3 regions of the Solibacillus sp. iso_87 genome follow, and region 2 is predicted to be linked to each of the others. Evidence: predicted binding sites of a transcription regulator. Region 2 holds the regulator's gene; each other region holds the start of a gene.
The links. The regulator LexA, encoded in region 2, represses DNA repair genes until DNA is damaged. The targets are predictions, from matches to a motif close to CGAACATATGTTCG.

Region 1 (4,293 bases), 570 kb from region 2:
CGCATCATATACCGAAGTATCACCGTGCGGATGGTAGTTACCGATTACATTTCCGACTGTTTTTGCCGATTTACGGAACGGTTTGTCAAAAGTATTACCTTCATGGAACATCGCATATAATATACGACGTTGAACAGGTTTTAGCCCGTCACGCGTATCCGGTAATGCACGGTCTTGAATAATATATTTCGAATAGCGACCAAAACGGTCACCCATAACTTCTTCTAATGGCAGATCTTGAAATTTTTCTACAAAACTCATTATTCGTTAACCTCCTCATGCTGGATGAATTCATTTTCTAAAATGCTTGCATCCTCTTCCATGCCGAAGTTGACGTTTGATTCGATCCATTTACGGCGGGGCTCTACTTTATCGCCCATCAATGTTGTAATACGACGTTCTGCCCGTGCACCATCTTCAATTTTTACACGGATTAATGTACGTGTTTCCGGATTCATCGTTGTATCCCAAAGCTGGTCGGCATTCATCTCACCTAAACCTTTATAGCGCTGAATAATATAGCCTTTGCCGATTTTTTTCGTAGCGGCACTCAGCTCCTGTTCAGTCCAGGCGTACATAAGCTCCTGCTTTTTGCCCGACCCTTTTGATACTTTATAAAGAGGCGGTAACGCGATATACACTTTTCCTGCCTCGATAAGCGGACGCATATAACGGTAGAAGAATGTCAGCAATAATACTTGAATATGGGCACCATCTGTATCGGCATCGGTCATGATGACAACTTTATCGTAAGCGGCATCTTCCACCGAGAAATCAGCTCCGACACCGGCACCGATCGTATGGATGATTGTCGCGATTTCTTCATTTTTCATAATGTCCTGCAGCTTGGCCTTTTCGGTATTGATTACTTTACCGCGCAATGGCAAAATCGCCTGGAATGTACGGTCACGGCCTTGCTTCGCTGAACCGCCCGCCGAATCACCCTCTACCAGGTATAATTCATTTCTGGAAGCATTTTTCGACTGTGCAGGTGTCAGCTTACCAGACAGAAGCGTACTTGATTTTTTCTTTTTACCGTTACGGGCATCATCACGTGCTTTACGTGCAGCTTCACGTACTTGTTGGGCTCGAATTGCTTTACGCACTAAAGAAGCCGACAGCTCCGCATTTTCTTCAAGTACATACATTAACTTCTCTGAAACAACGGTATCAACGGCAGAGCGTGCTTCAGATGTACCAAGCTTCCCTTTTGTCTGACCTTCAAATTGCAATAGATTTTCAGGAATACGCACAGAAACAATTGCTGTCAGGCCTTCCCGAATATCAGTGCCCTCCAGGTTTTTATCTTTTTCTTTCAGTAATCCGATTTTTCGGGCGTATTCATTAAATACACGTGTCAACGCTGTTTTAGCACCCGTTTCGTGCGTACCGCCATCACGTGTACGAACATTGTTGACGAACGACAAAATCGTTTCAGAGTAGCCGTCGTTAAATTGCAGCGCGAACTCCACTTCAATTTCCTGAATGATGCCTTCTACATATTTAACCGGATGCAATACATCTTTTTCTTCGTTTAAGTATATGACGAACGCTTCAATACCGCTTTCATAATGGAAAATTTCATGCTTTCCTTCTCCGCGGGCATCGATTAGTTCAATTTTTAATCCTTTCAATAAAAACGCAGATTCACGTAAGCGTTCTGCCAATGTATCATAATTATATTTAACGACAGAAAAAATCGATGGATCAGGCAGGAAGTGTACGAGTGTTCCTGTTCCCTTCGTTTTTCCGATCATATCAAGCGATGTAGCCGGTTTTCCGCCTTGTTCAAAGCGCTGGCGGTAAATTTGGCCGTCACGATAAATTGTTACTTCCAAAAATGTTGATAAAGCGTTTACAACTGATGAACCAACACCATGTAAACCGCCACTAGTTTTATAGCCGCCTTGTCCAAACTTTCCGCCTGCATGAAGGACGGTGAAAATAATTTCAGGGGTTGGTTTACCCATTTTATGCATACCTGTTGGCATACCACGTCCATGGTCACGCACGCTAATACTGTTATCTTCATGAATCTTCACGATGATATGATGTCCAAATCCAGCAAGCGCTTCATCCACTGCATTGTCAACAATTTCATACACTAAGTGGTGAAGACCTCGACTATCTGTAGAACCAATATACATCCCTGGTCTTTTGCGTACGGCTTCTAAACCTTCTAATACTTGAATGGCATCTTCATTATACGAAATACCGGTTTGGTTTTTTACCAAATGTAATCCCCTCCAAAAATACAAACAAACGTTCTATTTACTACCTAATCGTACGCTCATATATGCATGATGTCAATGTTTAAAGGTACTGATTTAGGCTTTGCAAAGATTAATTGTATCATCAAAAACGAACGTTTAAAAGCATATCCTTCAGCAGCAAACAATAAAATGTAACTTTTTCCCTGTTTTTTGCGATGGACGAAAAAATAATACCTCTTTCCTTCTATTAAGAAACATTGTAAAATATTCAATACATACTATTAGTACCAAGTAGTAATTCTGAATTCGAAAGGAGCACAACACTTGATCAACGCATTAATTATTATTTGTGCTTATTTAATCGGTTCCATTCCATCAGCTTTATGGATTGGCAAAATTTTTTACAAAATGGATATTCGACAACAAGGCAGCGGCAATTTAGGAACGACCAATACATTTAGAGTATTAGGCAAAAAACCGGGCATCGCCGTATTGCTTATTGATATATTGAAAGGAACGGCTGCGGTCTTGCTACCGTTATTGCCGTTTTTCGCAGACAGCACCGTCCATCCTTTAATCTTAGGTGTAATCGCGGCTGCGGGCCATATGTTCCCGATTTTCGCTAGTTTCCGTGGAGGAAAAGCGGTTGCTACAAGCGGCGGCGTTATTTTAGGCTATAATTTACCGTTATTTTTAATTTTAATCATCGTATTTGTCATCGCCTTAAAGTTAACTAAGATGGTCAGCTTGTCATCTATGATTGTATCCGCTGCAGCGGTTATTTATGTAATTGGTCATTGGATGGTAACAGGTGAATATGCATTATTCATTTTAGTTGTTGTTCTGGCAGGCTTCATTTTTTACCGTCACCGTGAAAATATTAAGCGGATTAAAGCCGGTACTGAACCGAAAATTAAAGGATTTTAACTTATTGACTGAAGGGGTTTCCTTTCAGTCTTTTTTTGTACTTAAAATTCAGAACGCGAGCTTTGTAAGTTTTTTTTATTTACTGCATAATGACTGTAGAGGTGAAATATATGGAAATCAAACTATCAGAAAAAGCACTCAATTGGTTTAAACAAGAGATGGAAGTAGAAAAAGGCGATTTTATTCGCTTTTATGCACGATATGGAGGTTCTTCACCTTTTCATGAAGGGTTTTCGTTAGGGATGACACGGGAGCAGCCGCATGAAATAGGCATCGAAACGGTTGTGGAAAATATTCATTTCTACATCGAAAAAACCGATGAATGGTTTTTTAATGAACATCATTTAGTTGTAGATGTCGCCGATTCGTCCGATGAATTAACTTATTCGTATGAAAAATAAAAGCCCTTTTTCCGCTTCCTAATACGAACAATTTGCCGTTCAAAAAGTTCAAATGTTTCGAATTTATTGTAAATCCATTTTTCCTGATTCAATCGTTATAATGAGTAAGGATTATATCGAGGATTGATGAGGGATTACATGTGAAAGTGAAACAGGAATTTTATTGGCGCTGCGTATTCTTTATTGCAGGCATCATTGTTTTATCATTAGGCGTCGCATTGACGATTAAAGGACAAATACTTGGCGTTGGGTCATGGGATGTCCTTCATATCGGACTACAAAAAAACTTGGGCTTAACGGTCGGTATGTGGTCTATTATTTTAGGCTTGCTTATTCTGGCTGTCGATACGTTATTCACGAAAAGATTGCCGAAAGTCGGAACTTATTTGGATATGTTCCTGACAGGGATTTTTATTGATATATTTTTGATTGTATTACCGGATGCGAATACGCTGTTAGAACAAACATTGGCGTTTGTTGTTGGCGTTGTCCTGCTAGGCTTCGGCTGCGGGATGTATATGGTCGCAAACCTCGGTGTAGGACCTCGTGATACGTTAATGCTGCTGTTAGTGCATCGTCTTGGATGGAGTGTCAACCGCGCACGTACGACAATGGAAGTAACGGTTGCTGTCTTAGGTTTTGTATTGGGCGGACCAGTCGGAGTCGGTACTGTATTTATGGCGTTCGGCTTAGGGCCTGTTGTACAGTGGGCGCTCAAATGGAACGGAAAACTGTTCCACCGCACTGCAGGT
Region 2 (4,293 bases):
CATTGGTAAACCCGGGTGACCTGAATTTGCTTTTTCAATTGCGTCGATTGATAGTGTACGGATTGCGTTAATTGCTAACTGATCCATCTGTTGTGTCATTATGTGACATCCTTTCCTCGTACGATATTTATACATTTTATAGTGTAGACAAATTTTCACAAGAAAACAATAATTTCTAAAAACGTCCCATAAAATATGTCATACTTTATATGAAATGTGACATATTAATGAAAAGTTGTTAGTTTAAGAATTTCTTCTGTGATTTAATTTGTTTTAATTTTTCAGGTGTCACATCATTGCCTTCTTCATCAATTACTTTCACATGCTCGATTGTATCGCGCATTGTAGTACGGAAAGTATCTAAATATTCTTTGCGCAGTGCTGTACGTTCCTTCGCCTGCTCTTCCGTCAATTTACCTTCTCTCGCTAATTTAGAAAGCTCATTAATACGAGCTAATTTTTCTTTTGATAACATTTGAATCTCACCTTTCTTCCTACCTACTACAAAGGTATAAAAAAAACGACTTGAAAACAAGTGTTTACTCTTCAAGTCGCTCCATATATTCAATATACCTTCTATGTACGGTCGCTTTACTGATAGAAATGCCCAAGCCCGACATAGTCGTAGCAATTTCCGCAAATGTTAAACCTTTCTGGCGAAGCTGAACAATTTCTTCGACAGGCACTTCTTTTCGTTCACGCCCTTCAATATTGCCACGGTTTTTTAAATTATTTTGCGGCTGGTATCCATTTTCTACAGCACGGCGCATTCCCCGGCGGATTTTTGCATTATGCATACGACGCTGATACTCTTCCACAATCGCCAAAATTTCTAGCAGCATTGTATCCATTTCATTTAATACGACAGGACCTGCATCATTCAATGTATATACTGTCGCTTCATATTTTTGCAGTAGGTGAAGCACTGCCATCCGGGCATTCCCTCGCCCTAAACGGGTCTCATCCTGTACAAATAATGCTTTTATGCCGCACTCTTTCATACAGTCAAGCATGTCGAGCAATCCGTCTCGATCAACATCATATCCACTATGCTGATCCATGAAAATCTCCACATCTTTATAGCCGAATGATTTTGCGTATTTTATCAGCTCCTCCTGCTGACGGGCTAGTGATGTTTCTTGTGTATTTTTATCCGTACTGACACGGCAATAAATTACTGCTTTAGTTTTTATCATTGTTCCCTCTCGCTACTTTAATCGATTGCATATCGGAGGATTCATTCAGCTGGGCAATGTATTGTGAATCTTTTTCTACAGGTACAACCAATACTTGTCCTAAAACAACTTTTTCATCCAGCATTCCGTTTTCCTTTTTTACTTCATTGATCCAATCATGCTTAGCCATTTTACCACCATATTGTTCTGCCAACGACCATAAAGTATCGCCATGCTCTATGCTTACGTGTTCGTATAATTCAATATTATCGTCCTGCATCATGAATAAAGCAATCATAAGTACAGAAAATAGTAGAAACATTGATGTGAAGCCATTTAATTTAATTCTTTTCATTAGAAAAACCCTCTTTCGAATGTATGTTCGGAATATTTGTTCTCATAATAATACGAACATATGTTTTTGTCAACCGTTTTTTTCGAACTTATGTTTGCATTCATGTTCGCATACTGCTATACTTACTTTAAGAAAAATAGCATGATAAAGAGGTGAGTTAGTTGACACAAAAAATTTCAAAGCGGCAGCAAGCTATTCTAACTTTTATAAAAGAGGAAGTTCGTGCTAAAGGCTATCCGCCATCAGTTCGCGAAATTGGAGAAGCGGTTGGTTTAGCTTCCAGTTCAACTGTCCACGGGCATTTAGCTCGTTTAGAAAGTAAAGGGCTTATCCGCCGTGATCCTACAAAGCCGCGTGCCATTGAAATATTGGACCAGGAAGAGATGAACATCGCGAAACAAGGTGTCATTCATGTTCCGTTGATCGGTAAAGTTACAGCTGGTCTGCCTATTTCAGCAATCGAGGATATTCAGGAATATTTCCCGTTGCCGGATGCTTACGGTTCACCGGAAGAGGAATTGTTTATGCTTGAAATTATGGGAGAATCCATGATTGAAGCCGGTATTTTAAATGGGGATTATGTTATCGTTAAAAAAACGTCTACTGCGAACAATGGAGAGATTGTCGTAGCAATGACGGAAGACGATGAAGCGACTGTCAAGCGCTTTTACAAAGAAAAAACTCATTTCCGTCTACAGCCTGAGAATAGCTCGATGGAGCCAATCATTGTCGACCAAGTTTCTATCTTAGGTAAAGTAGTCGGCCTCTATCGAAATATCCATTAATCATAAGCTTGCCATTCTAATAGAATCGGCAAGTTTTTTATTTTCAAAATAAAAAGCCCAGCCGTGAACGACTGAGCCTTTCATTATTTATTGCATGCTTCTACAAAACTATTAAATAAGCGCTGTGCATAAACATCCCCGTTCGGAGCCAATTCTTCCGGATGCCATTGCACCGCGACACAATATGGATGCGATTCATGTTCAATCCCTTCAATAATGCCGTCCTTAGCAATAGCCGAAACTACGAGCCCTTCTCCGAGCTTTCCAACCGATTGATGATGAAATGTATTTACACGGAATGAGTCATCTTTAAAAATCTCTTTAAATTTAGGTGTCTTTACTTCAACGGTATGTGCCAATTCCCCACGCTTTGAAGGTTGTTTATGTAAAATTGTATTTTCTACTTGTGAGGGTATATCCTGAATGATCGTTCCCCCAAATGCGACATTCATAATCTGTTGTCCGCGGCAAATACCGAGAACAGGCATTTGTCTTTTATAGGCTTCATTCACTAATAAAAGATCGCTGTCATCACGTTTTCGTACAACACTTCCGATATGACGGTGCGGTTCTTCATTAAACAACAATGGATCTATATCCGCTCCACCAATTAATACGAGGCCATCAATTAGATTTAATAATGCATCTACGTTTTCTTCTGTAGCATTGGGTATACAGATTGGAATACCTCCCGCTTGTTCAATCGAAGTTAAGTATGCGTTGTTAATATCCAATTTCTTGTCAAAATCATACATTGTAAATCCAATAATCGGTTTCATTCTTTTTATCCCCTTATTATTTATAGATAATTCCAATAATTTAAATTATACTATTTCGTTACACTAAATGACTACAAAAATAAAAAGGATTGCATAATCGCAACCCTTTAATCCTTAAACCGTTTCCATTTGTTTTATAAAATACCGTTTAATTTCTTTCCAGTTATGAACACGCATGAAACCTTCTTCTGACCGATTGTACGGCATCGAATACAATATGCCTGTTCCTTTAAATGCTGCGAGTTGGCGTGGGCTGTCATCAATTAAATAATCGGTATGTATTACCGCTTTATTTCCGCAAAACACAATGTTCTGTGTTTTAATAAAGGGTAAATGCTCCATCAACCAATCGTATTTTGCTGTAAATGATCCCGGTACATCCATTGCAGCTGTCGCAATAAAAATTTCATAATGCTCCTGCAGTTCTTGAATGACTTCTATTGCATCTTCATCCAGTACTTTTAAATCTCTGAAATAGTCTGGCTCATTTAATAAAGCAAATAATTTTTTCGCATCTTCTCGAGGCAAATCACGCTGTGTCGTCAGAAGAAACTCTTCATCTGTATAATTTGTTCCGAAATTCTCGTTATATGTAACACGTAATTTCGAATAAAAGTCAGCTAGCACCTGGTCCATATCGATAGCAATACTTTTTTTCATGTAATAAGCCTCCTTGAAATTTCCTAATTTTAGTTTATACAATTATATTGTGAAAAAACAAGGTATAAATCTTTACAATTAACAACGTACATATTTACGTTTAAAACCGATTCGCCCTTTTTCCACCTGTTTTTCAATTTCCGCATAAGCATGAAGCAGACCCGGTTTTTTTCCTTCCCGTTTCGTTTCAATTGGTCCGATTTCATTAGCAATTTGCACTGCCTCATCATGTAAAGGTTTAAATGAAACACCGACTGTCATAACAAAATTGTTCATAGCCACTTGTGTACGCTGCGGTGCTTGACGAATATTTTGTTTTACATACTCAAGCATATCCATTAACTTTTCCTTTGAAAATTCCTCATCTCTACGATTTCCGAGAAGCCAGCAGTAACAATGCCACCCTGCCGACATTTTCAGGTCCTCACTACTGGCAATCCATTTATCGCTTACTTCTTGCGCAATATCGGATTCCGACAATGTCACCGCAACAACATAATCGGAAATCATATAGAAATAGGCTTGCTCGATCCAGCGGT
Region 3 (4,293 bases), 1.7 Mb from region 2:
TGAGCGTTCCTTCAAGTAAAGCGCTTAGTGCGATTTTAGCTGATGTGGCCAATGATCTACACATTCCGTATGAGCAATACAGCGACTTTAATTCAGGTTCTGAAGATGCCACATTTTTTATGGATCGCATTCAAAAAAATGGCGGTTTGGCAACCTATTCGATTATCGGTACAGATCTTGCGGCAGGGCATCACCACGAAAAATTTGATATTCGCGAAGAAGACATGCTTCCAGCGATAAAAATATGGCTCAATACATTATTAAAACTGTAATAGGAGATGACAAGATGAACAGTACCGTCCGGGAAAACAGAATTGAACAATTAGTTATGCAATACGAGCAGCAGATTATTGCACTGTCAAATTCGATTTGGGATATTGCGGAAACACGTTTTCAGGAGCAGAAGTCGGTAGAACTATTAACTGCATTTTTACGCCAGCACGGGTTCCAAGTGACAGAAAACATTGCAAACATGGATACGGCATTTGTTGCTACATATGGAACAGCTGGCCCTGTTATCGGAATTTTGGGGGAATTTGATGCGCTCCCGGGATTAAGCCAAATGTCGCAGAGTGCGACGCGTCAGGCGGTTATTGATGGCGGGAACGGACATGGCTGCGGACACAATTTATTAGGAACAGCAGGCATTGCGGCAGCACTTGCATTAAAAGATTTAATTGAGCGCGGTGAATTACAAGGGCAAATTCGCTATTACGGCTGTCCTGCTGAAGAAGGCGGCTCCGGGAAAACTTTCATGGTGCGTGAAGGTGTATTTAACGATGTTGATATTGCACTTACATGGCATCCGAATTCATTTGCAAGTATTTTCAGCTTCTCGTCGCTTGCAAACTATCAAGTATATTTTGAGTTTGAAGGCGTGGCCAGCCATGCTGCAAATGCGCCTGAATTAGGACGCAGTGCGCTTGACGCAGTAGAACTGATGAATGTTGGAGTAAACTACTTGCGTGAGCATGTTCCGTCAAATGTTCGCATGCATTATGCCGTAACAAATACGGGGGGCCTTTCGCCAAATGTCGTCCAGGCAAATGCGGAAGTGCTTTATTTAATCCGCGGAAAAGATATTCAGCAAGTGGATGACATTTATAAGCGCATTGTAAAAATTGCGGAGGGTGCGGCTTTAATGACTGAAACTAAATTAACAGTGAAGTTTGACAAAGCATGCTCGAATTATATTCCGAACGATCTATTGAACCGTCTCCTATTTAAAAACTTGCAGCAAGCAGGATTGCCGGCATACAACGGTTCTGAAATGGACTATGCGAAAGAAATGGTTGGTACGCTTACGCCGGATGAAATCGCAGCAGCCAAAAATGAAGTAACGACATTGGCCGGATCTCAATCTTTTGATTTAGAACAAGCATATGTAGATGGTGTATTTTTAAATGAAATTGTACCGTATGAAGTATCCAGCTATACAATGGCGGGTTCGACTGATGTAGCAGATGTAAGCTGGGTTGTACCGACAGGGCAATTTTTTGCTCCTTGCTTCGTATTCGGCACACCACTGCATACGTGGCAGCTTGTATCGCAAGGCAAAACGTCGCTTGCACATAAAGGGCTTTTATATGCAGCAAAAGTGCTGGCTTTAACAGCGGTGGATTTACTTGAAAATCCTGCGTTAATTGAAGAGGCGAAACGCGAGCTCTTGGCGGAAACGAAAGGTGCATACGTCAATCCGATTCCGGCGGGTATTCGTCCGAATGCTCATCAGAAATAAGATAAGTTATAAGTATTTTGTAACTGAAAATAGCCGTGCCCTAGTATTGAAAAGCTAAGGCGCGGCTTTTTTTAGTGAAATTTAAGCTAAGTAATAATTTTCCTCTTGTAAGATTGTAAAAAATATGTGAAAATACATATACGAACAAATGTTCTTGTCAATTGGAGGTATTCGTATGCTGCAAATTCCTTCTAAAACGATTCCGTATTATGAGGCAGGGATTTATTTGCCGTTGCTGTTAATTATTCTTGGAAAGGATTACTCAATAGTGGAGCAAAGTCCGTTCAAATTTAAAAATCCCTATTTGCAATTAATCGATGCTGTACGTATCAAAATAGAGCATGATTTAAAAGAAACGAAGGACTATTTTAAACTTCATCAGATGCGCTTAGTGAGAGGCAAGACGGATGATTTGTTTACCGAGTATCATTTTTACTTTGGAGGAATCATGGAGTGCAGAAGATATTCGAATATTCGCCTTCGTAATCAAAGTGAGTTACTTCTTGCTGAATATTTTAAAAAAAGCTGATGCTCTTATAAGATGGCATTGCGCTGTAAAAGCAGATATTTATAGTACATCGCAGCGCGTACATATTGCTGGTTGAATGATTTCATATTAATATCCAAACTAATCTCAGTATTATCCACAAAAGTTACGAGCGTCTTATCACCATCTTCACTAATATTAATAATAGAATTCAAGGATAACCAAATATTTTGAGGTGAAAACGGCGAAAATAGCGGGAATAAAATGCATGGATCCCCGAAATCATAGGCAACCATTATCGGCAATTTATGTTTATTTTCTCCGAAAAATCGTCTCGCCTGATATTTGCTGGCATCATAGGAACTTCCATGCAGACGACATGTATCGCGAATAATTTTTAGAGGTTTATACGGAGATGTAGATGGGCCGTACTTGTCCAAAATGGCAGTGTGAATTTTACCTCGATGCTGATAGGACCTTAAACAGAAGGTAGAGTTAGAAATAATGTAATTGGATTTTTGTGTTAAATTACTAATCATTTTGTATCCCCTATCTTTCCTACTTTTTTAATCGCTTAAATTTTCACTATACATCTAAACTACTGCATAAATTGCTAAAAATCAACATTATATTTAGAAAATTCTGTTATATGATAATTTTTCAGAATATATTGCAAATTAAATGACTTTTAATTTATAATGGTTAAAAGAGGTCGAGGTGATATCGATGGATAAATATTATTCGTATACAGACTTTTTAAAAGCGGTTAGTCAGCAGTCCACTGAACATCATGCAGAGAAGCTATTGAATGAAATTTATTTAGATTTATTTATTAGTCGGTTGCAGCGGATGCAACGTATTGAACAATTAAAGTTACTTATCGATACATCGTTAGATCAAAAGAACGAACAAGCATTTCACAGCTATACTACAGAGTTAAAAGAGTTATTGGAAACAGTTTCTTAAAGGCCATCCTATTCCAGGTGGCTTTTTTTTATGGGCAAGCAGCAGGTTTCTATTTTTTTTCTAATAAGTGATAGAAAGTTTCTAATAAAATAGTTCTAATAAATTGGTTAGTTTCTAATGAAAAGGATAATTCTTCTAGTAAGTGCTAGAGATTTTCGAATAGCCGGTACCAATCTTCAAATAAGTCACCGAACTTTTCTAATATCCGTCACCAAAATTCTATTAAATCCAGCTCACCTAAAAAAACACAAAACAACACTAAATTCGAATGTACGTTCGCAATTTTATCGTAAATTAAAAACGGGTATGTTAAAATAGAAGATAATATACGCGACAGAAAGGACAATCTGAATATGACAGAAACTTTTACAATCCAGTCCGCCTATCAGCCTGCCGGGGATCAGCCGGAAGCGATTAAACAGCTCATACAAGGGGTTAAAGAAGGCAAGCGTCACCAGACTTTACTTGGGGCGACAGGTACGGGTAAAACATTTACGATTTCCAATGTGATTAAAGAAGTGAATAAGCCGACGCTCGTGATGGCACACAATAAAACACTGGCCGGCCAATTATATAGTGAGTTTAAAGAATTTTTCCCGGACAATGCGGTTGAGTATTTCGTCAGCTATTATGACTATTTCCAGCCGGAAGCGTATGTACCGCAAACCGATACGTACATTGAAAAGGATTCAAGTATTAATGAAGAAATTGATAAATTGCGTCACTCGGCAACGACTGCGTTATTTGAACGGAAAGACGTCATTATTATCGCGTCCGTATCATGTATTTACGGTCTCGGTAATCCGGAAGAATATCGTGAAATGGTCGTTTCCATTCGTACAGGGATGGAAATAGAGCGCAATCAGCTATTGCGGAAACTAGTCGACATTCAATATGAACGTAATGATATTAACTTTACACGGGGTACGTTCCGTGTGCGCGGGGATGTTGTCGAAATTTTCCCGGCATCACGCGATGAACACTGTATCCGTATCGAGTTTTTCGGAGATGAAGTAGATCGGATCCGTGAAGTCGATGCACTGACAGGTGAAATTTTAGGGGACCGTCAGCACGTAGCGATTTTCCCGGCATCCCACTTCGT

Region 1: parE (DNA topoisomerase IV subunit B) is a predicted target of LexA. The motif match lies at 2,256-2,269, and genes of this name have one in related genera.
Region 3: AC0VXV_RS04040 (YhjD family protein) is a predicted target of LexA. The motif match lies at 1,880-1,893, and genes of this name have one in related genera.

What each region holds. Positions count from the first base shown of each region.
Region 1 covers NZ_CM149656.1:1,907,269-1,911,561, reverse strand. The annotation lists gene parC (DNA topoisomerase IV subunit A) at 1-261, opposite strand, end outside; gene parE (DNA topoisomerase IV subunit B) at 261-2,234, opposite strand; gene plsY (glycerol-3-phosphate 1-O-acyltransferase PlsY) at 2,538-3,140, shown strand; gene AC0VXV_RS09515 (HesB/YadR/YfhF family protein) at 3,251-3,541, shown strand; gene AC0VXV_RS09510 (YczE/YyaS/YitT family protein) at 3,688-4,293, shown strand, end outside.
Region 2 covers NZ_CM149656.1:2,479,473-2,483,765, forward strand. The annotation lists gene tkt (transketolase) at 1-99, opposite strand, end outside; gene AC0VXV_RS12615 (DUF896 domain-containing protein) at 239-475, opposite strand; gene AC0VXV_RS12620 (YneB family resolvase-like protein) at 540-1,196, opposite strand; gene yneA (cell division suppressor protein YneA) at 1,183-1,530, opposite strand; gene lexA (transcriptional repressor LexA) at 1,692-2,315, shown strand; gene AC0VXV_RS12635 (gamma-glutamyl-gamma-aminobutyrate hydrolase family protein) at 2,399-3,094, opposite strand; gene AC0VXV_RS12640 (5' nucleotidase, NT5C type) at 3,209-3,754, opposite strand; gene AC0VXV_RS12645 (DNA alkylation repair protein) at 3,833-4,293, opposite strand, start outside.
Region 3 covers NZ_CM149656.1:823,306-827,598, forward strand. The annotation lists gene AC0VXV_RS04030 (amidohydrolase) at 1-272, shown strand, start outside; gene AC0VXV_RS04035 (M20 family metallopeptidase) at 287-1,738, shown strand; gene AC0VXV_RS04040 (YhjD family protein) at 1,914-2,267, shown strand; gene AC0VXV_RS04045 (competence protein ComK) at 2,273-2,764, opposite strand; gene AC0VXV_RS04050 (IDEAL domain-containing protein) at 2,952-3,191, shown strand; gene uvrB (excinuclease ABC subunit UvrB) at 3,545-4,293, shown strand, end outside.